4 regions of the Pantoea sp. X-Soil-ISGK-259 genome follow, and region 3 is predicted to be linked to each of the others. Evidence: predicted binding sites of a transcription regulator. Region 3 holds the regulator's gene; each other region holds the start of a gene.
The links. Region 3 encodes PurR, which represses purine synthesis genes. Its sites were predicted from a motif close to CANGCAAACGTTTGCNTG; they were not measured.
Positions count from the first base shown of each region.

Region 1: the regulator PurR is predicted to act here: its motif matches at 1,370-1,387, upstream of gcvT (glycine cleavage system aminomethyltransferase GcvT).
Region 2: the regulator PurR is predicted to act here: its motif matches at 1,672-1,689, upstream of purM (phosphoribosylformylglycinamidine cyclo-ligase).
Region 4: the regulator PurR is predicted to act here: its motif matches at 1,706-1,723, upstream of guaD (guanine deaminase).

Region 1 covers NZ_AP035986.1:3,305,427-3,308,635, forward strand. The annotation lists gene gcvH (glycine cleavage system protein GcvH) at 1-195, opposite strand, end outside; gene gcvT (glycine cleavage system aminomethyltransferase GcvT) at 219-1,316, opposite strand; gene ubiI (FAD-dependent 2-octaprenylphenol hydroxylase) at 1,749-2,951, opposite strand; gene ubiH (2-octaprenyl-6-methoxyphenyl hydroxylase) at 2,965-3,209, opposite strand, start outside.
Region 2 covers NZ_AP035986.1:2,971,644-2,974,852, forward strand. The annotation lists gene uraA (uracil permease) at 1-758, opposite strand, end outside; gene upp (uracil phosphoribosyltransferase) at 896-1,522, opposite strand; gene purM (phosphoribosylformylglycinamidine cyclo-ligase) at 1,752-2,792, shown strand; gene purN (phosphoribosylglycinamide formyltransferase) at 2,789-3,209, shown strand, end outside.
Region 3 covers NZ_AP035986.1:1,765,030-1,768,238, forward strand. The annotation lists gene punR (DNA-binding transcriptional activator PunR) at 1-780, shown strand, start outside; gene purR (HTH-type transcriptional repressor PurR) at 777-1,802, opposite strand; gene cydH (cytochrome bd-I oxidase subunit CydH) at 2,084-2,173, shown strand; gene AC6I77_RS08220 (C40 family peptidase) at 2,217-3,026, opposite strand.
Region 4 covers NZ_AP035986.1:1,970,515-1,973,723, forward strand. The annotation lists gene xdhA (xanthine dehydrogenase small subunit) at 1-200, opposite strand, end outside; gene guaD (guanine deaminase) at 197-1,525, opposite strand; gene ydfG (bifunctional NADP-dependent 3-hydroxy acid dehydrogenase/3-hydroxypropionate dehydrogenase YdfG) at 1,927-2,673, shown strand; gene AC6I77_RS09215 (YnfA family protein) at 2,705-3,031, opposite strand.

The sequences.
Region 1 (3,209 bases), 1.5 Mb from region 3:
TTTAACGGACTCTGCCACCGCGCACTCTTCACCGGCGGCAAACGTCGCGCCCACTTCAGGCAGATCGACAAATACCATGTCGCCCAGTAACTCCTGCGCATGTTCAGTAATACCCACGGTGTAGCTGCCATCGGCTTCTTTGCGCACCCATTCATGGCTGTCGCGGTACTTCAACGTATTCGGCACATTGCTCATTGGCCATTTCTCCTGAATAAAATTTACTGAGCGACCGGTTTACCGGCGCGGACAAAAACGGGACGGGTAACCTGGACGGGCATCTGGCGGTTACGGATCTCAACGATGGCGGTGCTGCCGACCGAGGCCGGTACGCGCGCCAGGGCGATGCTGCAACCCAGCGTCGGTGAGAAAGAACCACTGGTGATGATCCCCTCCTGTGGCTGCCCCTGGTCATCGGTGAAACGCACCGGCTGGCCGTTACGCAGCACCCCTTTTTCTGTGAGGATCAGCCCCACCAGCTTTTCTGTGCCGCGTTCACGCTGCAGTTCCAGCGCTTCCCGGCCTATGAAATCGCGGTCAGAAGGTTCCCAGCACACCGTCCAGCCCATGTTGGCGGCCAGCGGTGAAACGCCTTCGTCCATCTCCTGACCATAAAGATTCATTCCGGCTTCCAGGCGCAGTGTGTCGCGTGCGCCCAGTCCGGCAGGTTTTACGCCAGCTGCCAGCAGGCGCTGCCAGAAATCGGCTGCCTCACCGGCGGGCATCGCAATTTCATATCCTGCTTCGCCGGTGTAACCAGTGGTCGCGATAAACAGGTCACCTGACTGCACACCAAAAAACGGCTTCATGCCAGCCACAGCCTGACGCTGCTCCTCGCTGAACAGCGTCTGCGCTTTCTGCTGCGCCTGCGGACCCTGCACAGCAATCAGCGCCAGGTCATCGCGTTCCGTCAGCGTAATGCCATAACCCTGCGCATGTTGTGTGATCCAGGCGAGATCGTTTTCACGGGTTGCGGAGTTCACCACCAGCCGGAAGAACGATTCGCTCATAAAGTAAACAATCAAATCGTCAATGACGCCACCCGACGCATTCAGCATCCCGGTGTAAAGCGCTTTGCCTGGCTGCGTCAGTTTTGCCACATCATTCGCCAGCAGATAGCGCAGGAATTCGCGGGTACGCGGTCCTGTCAGGTCGACGATGGTCATGTGAGAGACATCAAACATCCCGGCGTCAGTGCGCACCACATGATGTTCATCCATCTGGGAGCCATAGTGCAATGGCATCATCCAGCCATGAAAATCCACCATGCGGGCACCGCAGGCCTGATGCTGTTCAAACAGAGGTGTTTGCTGAGTCATAACCATCCTGTGCAGAAGCGAGTGAGGGCAAAATTGCGCCGGAATTGAGTGCCGACGCAAACGTTCTCTTACGACTGACGTTACCACCGAATCTGACGATTAACCATAAGCAAACCGGGGTCGAACGCAGATGCACAGCCTAACCAGAAACAGCCTGTGACAGGATAAAAAACTGCAATTTTGTGATTAATCGCGCAATAAATGCAGGGACTTTAAATATACACAGCAAATTTATGCGGCAAGGCGTTCAGGATGTTAAAAAAATCCCGCTGACCGCGAAGAGATGAATGAGAAAAAGTAATGCGAAATTGCTAGCAAAATTAGAATAAATCAAACGAAGACCCGGACTGGTGCAGCATTGCCTTTTGGTGGTGCAGAGGGATTCAGACATAAAAAAAGCCAGCAGACGCTGGCTTATCAAAAGGCGAGAATTTAGCGAAGCCAGGCGGGCAAATCATTCAGGCCCATCGCCTGCTTCAGCATCATAGGTTTTACCCCTGGCAGACGATCAGCCAGTTTCAGACCGACGTCACGCAGCAGTTTTTTCGCCGGATTATTGCCAGCGAACATCTCCCGGAAGCCCTGCATGCCAGCCAGCATCATTGCGGCGCTGTGTTTACGGCTGCGCTCGTAGCGACGCAGATAGAGGTGCTGACCAATATCTTTGCCCTGCTGATGCAGGCGGCGAATCTCGCCAATCAACTCGGCGGCATCCATAAAGCCAAGGTTTACGCCCTGCCCCGCCAGCGGATGAATGGTGTGAGCCGCATCGCCCACCAGCGCCAGACGGTGTGCCGCAAAGTTGCGGGCATAGCGCGCTACCAGCGGGAACGATTTGCGCTCGCTTTCCAGCTGACACAGGCCGAGGCGCATATCAAACGCCACTGAGAGCTGCTGATTGAACAGCGCTTCCGGCATGGTTTCCAGACGGCTCGCTTCCTGTGGCGAGAGCGACCAGACGATGGAGCTCAGATGCGGATCCTGCATCGGCAGGAAAGCCAGAATACCGTCGCCGTGGAACACCTGGCGGGCCACCGCGTCGTGCGGCTTCTCAGTGCGGACGTTAGCCACTAACGCACGGTGATCGTAATCCCAGAAAGTCAGCGGAATATCGGCTTTGTTGCGCAGCCAGGAGTTAGCACCGTCAGCGGCAATCAGTAATCGCGCGCTTAACATACTGCCATCCTGCAGCGTAACAAAGGCTTCGTTGTCACCAAATGCCACCTGCTGTAACTGCGAAGGTGCCATTATCGTCACGTCGCTGCAGGCGCTGGCACGTTGCCAGAGCGCAGTGTGAATCACCGGGTTTTCGACGATATGGCCCAGATGTGACAAGCCCTGCTGCTCATCATCAAAAGCGATGGAGCCGAAGCTGTCCTTATCCCACACTTCCATGCCGTGATATGCGCGGCAGCGCAGCGAAAGAATGGTCGACCAGACATCCAGCTTCTGCAGCAGCCGTTCGCTGGCGGCGTTTATCGCCGACACGCGAATCGACGGTGACGCACTCAGCGCCAGCGGTGGCTCCGGCGATTTTTCCAGCACGGCGATGCGCAGTCCGCTGCCCTGCAAGCCGCAGGCCACCGCCAGCCCCACCATACCGCCACCGGCGATCACCACATCAAAACTTTGCATCTGAGCCTCTTTATTAACGCTTAACCCAGCCAAGCGTACGCTCAGCCAGTTGATTTCGTAGCCACGGCAGATGATCCATTGCCAGCAGGCCCAGGTTACGTCCTGCCACCAGTGGACCATACTGGTTTGCAAAAACGCGCACCAGTCCGTCGGTGATGCCGATAGTGGCGGCGCGATCGGGCTGACGACGCTGCTGATAATGATGCAGCACGGCATAGCTGCCGGGATCCTGCTGATGACGATGGGCGGCTGCCAGCG
Region 2 (3,209 bases), 1.2 Mb from region 3:
ACGATATTGGCGGTGACCACCAGATGACCGATATGCTCGGCAATCACTACCAGCGCCGCAGGCAAAATCGTCAGCATCGCTACCCACTCAAAGCGCGGCGTATAAAAGGTCGGCAGTGCAAACCAGGGCGCTTTGACCACGCCGCTCCAGTCAACGATGCCCATAAACGCGGAAAGCAGATAACCCGCCACGACCCCGACCAGAATCGGGATGATCGCCAGGAAGCCACGGAACAGCACGGAACCGAAAACGGTTACCGCCAGCGTGACCAGCGAGATCAGCACAGTTTTACTGTCGGGCGTACTGCCTTCAGCAGGCAGCAGGCCCGCCATATTCGCGGCCACACCCGCCAGCTCCAGACCGATGACGGCGACAATTGCGCCCATCGCCGCCGGAGGGAACATCACATCAAGCCAGCCGGTTCCGGCGCGTTTGACAATCAGCGCCACGATGCAAAACAGCACGCCGCACAGAATAAACCCGCCCAGTGCGACCTCATAACCCAGCGGCAATAACAGCAGCACCGGCGAGATAAAAGCAAAGCTCGAACCCAGATAGGCGGGAATTTTGCCTTTACAGATAAAGAGATAAATCAGTGTGCCGACCCCGTTAAACAACAGCACTGTCGCCGGGTTGATGTGAAACAGAATGGGTACCAGTACCGTGGCACCAAACATGGCAAACAGGTGTTGCAGGCTGAGTGGAATGGTTTGCAGTAACGGCGGTCGTTCACTGACGCCAATGGCGCGACGAGTCATCATTTATCCCCTTATTTTTTCCCCGACGATTCGGGCCTCAGGCACAGCAGCAGGCACGCCGGTGCGCCTTGCGGCAGGCCGAATCCGTGGGGTGTTTTTTGCCAAAAAAAAGCCGACTCTCTGGTCGGCTGTGCGTTTTATTTGGTTCCGAAAATTTTGTCCCCGGCATCGCCGAGCCCGGGAATGATGTAACCCTTTTCATTCAGTCCCTGGTCCACTGACGCGGTATAAAGCTCGACGTCAGGATGCGCTTTCTCCAGCGCGGCAATCCCTTCTGGTGCAGCAACCAGAACCAGCACTTTGATGCTGGTGCAGCCCGCTTTCTTCAGCAGATCGACGGTGGCGATCATGGAACCGCCGGTCGCCAGCATCGGGTCAACCACCAGCGCCAGGCGCTCTTCAATGTTAGAGACCAGCTTCTGGAAGTAGGGAACTGGCTCCAGGGTTTCTTCATCACGGTAAACACCCACCACGCTGATACGGGCGCTGGGAACGTGCTCCAGCACCCCTTCCATCATGCCCAGGCCGGCACGCAGAATCGGGACCACCGTGATTTTTTTGCCTTTGATCTGGTCGATCTCTACCGGGCCATTCCAGCCCTCAATGGTGACGCGCTCTGTTTCCAGATCGGCGGTCGCTTCGTAGGTCAGCAGGCTGCCCACTTCAGAGGCCAGCTCGCGAAAACGCTTTGTGCTGATATCATGCTCACGCATCAGGCCCAGTTTATGTTTGACCAGCGGGTGTCTGACTTCCACGATCTTCATTGGTGTTCTCCCGGAATGAGTTGAGCTAAAAAAAAATCGCGGGATTATACCGCCTTTTGCGCCCTGCGCCACCTGCTCTTGCGCAAAGCCGCGGCTTTTACCGGAACAAATAGAGGATTAATGAAAATCGCCCGATGCGCAATCCCGGACTCGCAAACGTTTGCCTGCACTGATAGAATTGCCGCGCTTTATTTTAACCACCAACCGCAATTCGCGTGGGGACCTCGCAGTGACCGACAAAACCTCTCTCAGTTACAAAGACGCCGGTGTTGATATTGATGCTGGTAACGCTCTGGTTGACCGTATTAAAGGCGTAGTGAAAAAGACGCGTCGCCCGGAAGTGATGGGTGGACTGGGCGGTTTTGGTGCGCTTTGCGCGCTGCCGCAAAAATACCGTGAACCGGTGCTGGTCTCCGGCACCGATGGCGTCGGCACCAAGCTGCGCCTGGCGATGGATCTCAAACGCCACGATGCCATTGGTGTTGACCTGGTCGCGATGTGCGTTAACGACCTGGTGGTACAGGGCGCTGAGCCGCTCTTCTTCCTCGACTACTACGCCACCGGCAAACTGGATGTGGAAACCGCCTCTGCGGTGATCACCGGCATCGCCGAAGGGTGTCTGCAGTCGGGTTGTGCGCTGGTAGGCGGTGAAACTGCTGAGATGCCAGGCATGTATCACGGCGAAGATTACGACGTGGCGGGTTTTTGTGTCGGCGTGGTGGAAAAGTCAGAAATCATTGATGGCAGCAAGGTGCAGGATGGTGACGTACTGATCGCCCTCGGATCAAGCGGCCCGCACTCCAATGGCTATTCGCTGGTGCGCAAAATTCTGGAAGTCAGCAACACGGATCCACTGGCTGAACAGCTGGAAGGCAAACCGCTGGCTGATCATCTGCTGGAACCGACCCGCATCTACGTGAAAAATATCCTGAGCCTGATTGAGCAGGTCGATGTACACGCTATTGCGCACCTGACCGGCGGCGGCTTCTGGGAGAATATTCCGCGCGTACTGCCTGACAATACTCAGGCCGTGATCGACGAGAAGAGCTGGGAATGGCCGGCGGTATTCAGCTGGTTACAGCAGGCGGGCAACGTCAGCCGTTTCGAGATGTACCGCACCTTTAACTGCGGCGTCGGCATGATCATTGCCCTGAGCCCGGCAGAGGCGGACAAGGCGATTGCGCTGATGCAGGCCGCAGGCGAGAAAGCCTGGAAGCTCGGCGTGATTAAAGCGTCGGATGCTGAAGAGCGTGTGGTTATTAACGGATGAAAAAGCTGGTTGTACTGATTTCCGGCAACGGAAGTAACCTTCAGTCCATCCTTGACGCCTGTGAAAGCGGGCAGATTCACGGCAGCGTCGCTGCCGTGTTCAGCAACCGTGCCGCCGCTTATGGCCTGACGCGGGCGCAGGAGGCGGGCATTCCCGCCCATGCGCTTGCCGCCAGTGACTTCGCTGACCGCGAAGCCTTTGATCGTCAGCTCATCACTGAAATCGACGCATACCGTCCAGACCTGATTGTGCTGGCCGGATATATGCGCATTCTCAGCAGCGCTTTTGTGGCGCATTTCCATAATCGCCTGCTGAATATCCACCCTTCCCTGCTGCCGAAATATCCGGGTCTGAATACCCATCGTCAGGCGCTGGAAAATGGCGACAGCGAACATGGCACGTCCGTGCATTTCGTGA
Region 3 (3,209 bases):
TGGCTGGCGGTGCCGCTGTTTGAGCGTCAGCACCGTGAAGTGGTACTGACTCCGGCAGGCGAGCATTTTGTCCGTGAAGGGCGCAGCGTCATCAAAAAAATGCTAGCCACACGACGACAGTGTCAGCAGCTGGCCAACGGCTGGCGCGGTCAGCTCAGCATCGCGGTTGACCGTATCGCTAAACCTCAGCGCACCCGGCAACTGGTTAAAGATTTCTATCGCCATTTCCCCGACATGGAGCTGATCATCAGTTATGAAGTTTTTAACGGCGTCTGGGATGCGCTGGCCGATGGCCGGGTAGAAGTGGCCATTGGGGCCACCCAGGCGATTCCGGTGGGCGGACGTTTTGCGTTTCGCGATATGGGCACACTCAACTGGCGCTGCGTGGTCGCGCCCGATCATCCCCTGACGCAGGCGAGCCAGATCGATGACGACACGCTGCGTAGCTGGCCGTCACTGGTGCTGGAAGATACTTCACGCGCACTGCCGCGCCGAATGACATGGACGCTGGATAACCAGCGCAGGCTGGTGGTGCCGGAATGGCAAACCGGGCTGGAGTGCGTGCAGGCGGGATTGTGTGTGGCGATGGTGCCCGGTCATCTTGCCAGGCCACTGCTCGACAGCGGCGATCTGGTTGAACTGACTCTGCCGGTGGCGTTTCCGGACAGTCCCTGCTGTGTCAGCTGGGCTGAGGATCGCGCATCACCGGCGACTGGCTGGTTGCTCAGCTACCTGGGTGATGCGCAAACGCTTAATCAGGAGTGGTTAAGCGAGGATTAACGGCGATAGTCGCGGAATGGACCGTCGGCCACCGAGCGGCGCTCAATCAGCGTAGGGTGTACTTCAATCGTCTGTGACACTTCACGCTTACTGGTGATGCGGTCCAGCAGCATATCCAGCGCTTTTTCACCTAACTGAGCTTTAGGCTGATGCACGGTGGTCAGGGCCGGTGCGAAATAGCGGGCGTTGCGCACATTATCATAACCGATCACCGAAATATCCTGCGGTACGCGCAAACCCATTTCGTCGGCGGCGCAAATTGCACCCATTGCCATGATATCACCACCGCAGAACACCGCCGTCGGGCGCTGTTTCTGTGACAGGATCTGCTGCATCGCCTGATAGCCCGACTCCGGCTCAAAGTCACCCTGGACAATCCACTCGGCGCGCGGCTGAATGCTGGCTTCTTCCAGCGCCTTCAGGAAACCGGCATGACGTCCGCCACCGGTATTACGCTCCATCTGACCGGGGATAGCACCAATGTCGCGGTGACCGCGTTCAATCAGATAGCGTCCTGCCAGATAGCCGCCCTGGAACGCGTTATCCAGAACCGTGTCGGTGAAGTCGGCGCGCGATTCGCCCCAGTCCATTACCACCATCGGGATGTTACGGTTCTCTTCCAGCATCTGCAGCAGGTCGTCTGGATATTCTGAGCACATCACCAGCAGACCATCGACACGCTTCTGCGCCATCATGCTGAGATAGGCGCGCTGTTTTTGCAGATCGTTATGCGAATTCCCCAGAATCAGCGTATAGCCTTTGTCAAAACAGTGATTCTCAATCGCTTCAATAATCTCTGCGAAATAGGGGGCTTCGCTGGAGGTCGCCAGCAGGCCCAGCGTTCTGGTGTGATTCACTTTCAGGCTGCGCGCCACGGCGCTTGGCGAATAGTGCAGTTCTTTTATCGCCTGCCAGACCGCGTTACGCGTCTCTTCTGCGACAAAGCGGGTTTTATTGATGACGTGCGAAACCGTCGTCGTTGAGACGCCAGCGCGTTTCGCCACATCTTTAATTGTTGCCATGAAAATCGGACTCCAGTGCTTATCTAACTCTATGATAAGCGTAGTGTTAAACGTTTGCGTCTGCTCAGGGTTTTTTCCGCAAAAATGCCGCGTTTTTGGCCGGTTTACAGGCCGCTGGCGGAAATAAAACGCCTGAAAACCGGCGCAAACGGAATCAGGATTGCGCGCGTTGCGCAACAAAGGCGGGATTCTAACAAGGCTGAACGGATAAAACGAGATTTTTACCGGGCCCTGTGGGAAAATGCGATATCCCCACAAATTGTGTGACTAAGGAGCAAACAATGAGTACCGATCTTAAACTGGCTTTAATGACGACTGCGGGCTGTCTGCTGATGATTGTAGCCTTTAGTTTTACCGCCATTCTGCACTAAAAAAAAGCCGGGAATCTCCCGGCTTTTTACGACTGTTTTCTGGTTAGCGTATGGTTTTCGGCGTCATCACACGACGGGCACCAATGTAATGACGCTGCCAGTAATCTTCCCCTAATGCGCTAATCTGAATGTCTTTTCCGGTACGCGGTGACTGGATAAACTTGCCATCTCCCAGGTACACGCCAACGTGATCCGCTGTACCGCGACCATTAATACGGAAGAAGACCAGATCGCCTTTCTCCAGCGACTCACGCTTGATGGGTGCGGCGTCACGCAGGTGATACATCTCATTAGCGGTACGCGGAATCTTAAACTTCACCAGATCTTTATAGGCGTACCAGACCAGGCCGCTGCAATCGAAGCCGGTATGCGGCGAAGTGCCGCCCCACTGGTAGGGTTTACCCAGCTGGCCCATCAGTTTGGTCATCGCGGTTTCGCGAGCCTTCTGATAACGCTGACGGTGGGATTTGCTCATTTTAATCGTGCCCGGCTCGCTGGTGGTGACCTCAGCGGTTTTTAGCAGGCGCTGATGGCCATAGCGTTTCTTCTCTTTGTTCTTTTGCTGGCTTTTGCTTATACGGGCGGTTTTAAGCGAGGTCTTCTTAGCAGGCGTCTGTTTGGCAGTGAGTTCGACTTTTTTCTGTTTTTTCGTTTTAAGTTTTTGAACAGGGCTGAGGCGAGTCTTTTTCGTCACCGTTTTTACCTGGCGACGTTTGCGGCGTTCATCGTCGCGCGCACTCTTTTTTTCTGCTTTATGCGTACTGACGTTCACCGGCGTGTGCGGCGAAGCAGCAGCGACGTTGAAAAACAGTTGCGCAATGGCCAGCATGAAAAGCGTAATGATTAAACGCATAGTCCGTTGATTAGTTAAGTTGTCAGGGCCACTACGCACCGCGACAAAGTTGAGATTAATCTGATCCAGGATCAGGGCCCAGGCCATTCTAGTCCAGTTCGTTTAAAAACTGTAATGCCTTTTAATATTAATCTGTGCAACCCACGTAATCGCGCTGAAAATGAACATTTTCAGCGTCTTATA
Region 4 (3,209 bases), 210 kb from region 3:
CAGCTATTGACCGTTTCATACTGCATCTCACCCCTGACGGCTTTTCCCAGGGTGACACTGCAGGCGCCACAGTCACCAGAGGCGCAGCCCTCTTTGGTACCAGGACGATGCTGACGGGTGCGCAGATAGTTGAGCACCGTAAGATTGGGGTCAAGTGCCTCTTCCCTGACCAGCTGGTTGTTTAACAAAAACTCAATCATGCGGCTTGCTCCTGTGCGTCGCGCTGCCAGACCGGACGACCATTTACCCAGGTCTGGGCAATATTGCGATCGTCGCCTAGCGTCATTAATACAAACAGCTTTTCCCAGATATCTTTGCTATTGCCAATACGCAGCTGCTGCAGCGCAGAGACTGCCGGATCGAGCACGACAAAATCGGCTTCTTTGCCGATGTTAAAATTTCCGATGGCGTGGTCGAGATCCAGCGCACGCGCTCCGCCCAGCGTGGCGTGATAAAAGGCTTCAGCGGCGCTGAGCCGGTAATGCTGCAACTGGCCTACTTTGTAAGCCTCGCCCAGCGTCTGCAGGATATTAAAGGTGGTGCCCGCGCCGACATCCGTGCCGATTCCCACCTTCACGCCCTGCTGCCAGCTGCGTTTAATGTTAAACAGGCCGCTGCCGAGGAAGAGGTTTGAGGTGGGACAGAAAGCAATAGAAGAATCGGTATCGTGCAGACACTGCCACTCTTTATCGTCCAGATGCAGACAGTGCGCGAAGACGCTGCGACGCCCGGTTAGCTGGTGATGATGATAAACATCCAGATAGCCCTCACGCTCCGGGAACAGCGCTTTTACCCAGGCCACCTCCTGTGGATTTTCACTGAGATGGGTATGCAGCCAGGTATCCGGAAATGCCTGGCGCAGCTGCTGCACTTTTTCCAGCAGTTGCGGGGAGGAGGTCGGCGCAAAACGCGGCGTCAGGGCGTAGCTCAGCCGTCCACGATTATGCCAGCGCTCAATCAGCGCCCGTGTCTGCTGGTAGCTCTGCTCCGGGGTTTCGGTAAGATTGTCGGGCGCATTGCGATCCATCATCACCTTCCCGGCAATCAGTCGCATGTTCAGGGCTTCTGCGGCACTGAACAGCGCCTCCACCGATTGCGGATGGACAGTACCAAACACCAGTGCGCTGGTAGTGCCATTTGAGAGCAGCTGATGCAGGAAAAAGGCGGACATTTTGGCCGCATGGTCAGGACAGTGATACTGCGCTTCAACCGGAAAAGTGTAGTGATTCAGCCACTCCAGCAGCTGTTCACCAAACGCACCAATCATCTCTGTCTGTGGATAGTGAATATGCGTATCGACAAAGCCAGGTACGATCAGTTTGCCGCGCAGATCGGTAATCGGATGGCCTGCCAGCATCGCCTCGCTGTTCTCCCAGCTATCCAGCCCTGCTACGCGTCCGTCACGCAGCAACAGCACCGCATCGTCCAGATAGCGCGCCTTACCGGCCAGGTCGTCGGGCTGATCCACGACACCAGTAAAGTCAAAGAAGCTGGCGCGAATCGCCGTGTCGGTTGCTGATAGCATGGGTTGTCCTTTCTGAAAGCGCGATAGAATAGTTGCAGGGAAATCTCCTGTTATAGCCTTGCAACCTGCGTGCCAGAACTGGTGAGCCGTAAAATCATTATAAATCAATCAAATAAATCATTTACCGCCTGTTGCGCAACATAAATCACCACAGATGGCTTAGCAACCGTTTGCGGAACGGAGGCAAACGGTTGCGACTCAATTTTATGTAAACTGATCATTCTGAGTATGGCCTGCCGAAGGGAAACGTGCCCTTTTTAGGTGCAGCCTGCCCTGAAAAGGCGCAGTCAGTTAACCGGTAAAATCCATTTACAGGCCTGGCGATTTTTCAACGCGCAGAAGCGGAAATGAAATGCTATGGTGAAGTCATCGACTCTGAAAATGGCATAAGGAACAGTGAGATGATTATTTTTGTCACCGGCGCGACCGCCGGTTTTGGTGAAAGCATCACCCGCCGCTTTATTGAGAATGGTCACAAAGTCATTGCCAGCGGACGCCGCGCCGAGCGTTTAAAAGCGCTGAAGGAGGAGCTGGGCGAGAATCTTTATACGGTGCAGCTGGATGTGCGTAACCGTGCCGCCATTGAAGAGATGGTCACGCACTTACCGGCAGAGTGGCGCAATATTGATGTACTGGTTAACAACGCCGGTCTGGCGCTGGGGATTGAACCTGCGCACAAAGCGAATGTTGAAGACTGGGAAAACATGATCGACACCAACACCAAAGGCCTGGTTTACATGACCCGCGCCCTGCTGCCCCACATGGTAGAGCGCGATATCGGCCACATCATCAACATTGGCTCGATTGCCGGTAGCTGGCCTTATGCCGGCGGCAACGTGTATGGTGCAACCAAAGCGTTTGTCCGTCAGTTCAGCCTTAACCTGCGAACCGATCTGCACGGTACGGCACTGCGCGTCACCGATATAGAACCCGGCCTTGTCGGCGGCACGGAGTTTTCCAATGTGCGCTTTAAGGGCGATGATGACAAAGCGGGCCAGGTTTATGAAGGCGCAAAGGCTTTAACACCCGAAGATGTCACAGAAGCGGTCTGGTGGGTTGCCACGCTGCCTAAGCATGTCAACATCAACAGTCTTGAAATGATGCCGGTCAGCCAGACGCTGGCAGGCCTGAAAGTCCATAAGCCTTAAGCCTCTGCAGCGCCAGTCCGTCCGGCTGGCGCTACCCGCGCCCCCAGCCCATCACGATGATCAGCATGCCGCTGAAGGCGATCACTGCCCCGCTCCAGTCCCACGCGCTTAACTTCACGCCATCCACTACCCGCAACCAAAGCAGCGCAGTCAGCACATAGACGCCACCGTAAGCGGCATAGACCCGTCCACTGGCGGCAGGATGCAGGGTCAGCAGCCAGACAAACAGCGCAAGACTCGCCGCTGCAGGCAGTAACAGCCAGGCTGAGCCCCCTTTTTTTAGCCATAACCAGGGCAAAAAACAGCCGATGATCTCCGCCAGCGCGGTAATAAAAAACAGCAAGGCGGTTTTAATCAGCACCCTAACCTCTCCTGAACGTAAACAAATGACTCACCACTGGTGAGCGAAGAAACGGCGATGATATAATAAGAATCTCTGTCATCGGGCTATTTTATTTTTAGCCTGAACCCGGGCAGCGCTCACCATCACCACGCATGTACGCCGGATTGCTTCGCGCTTTCCCTGTCCGGACTTA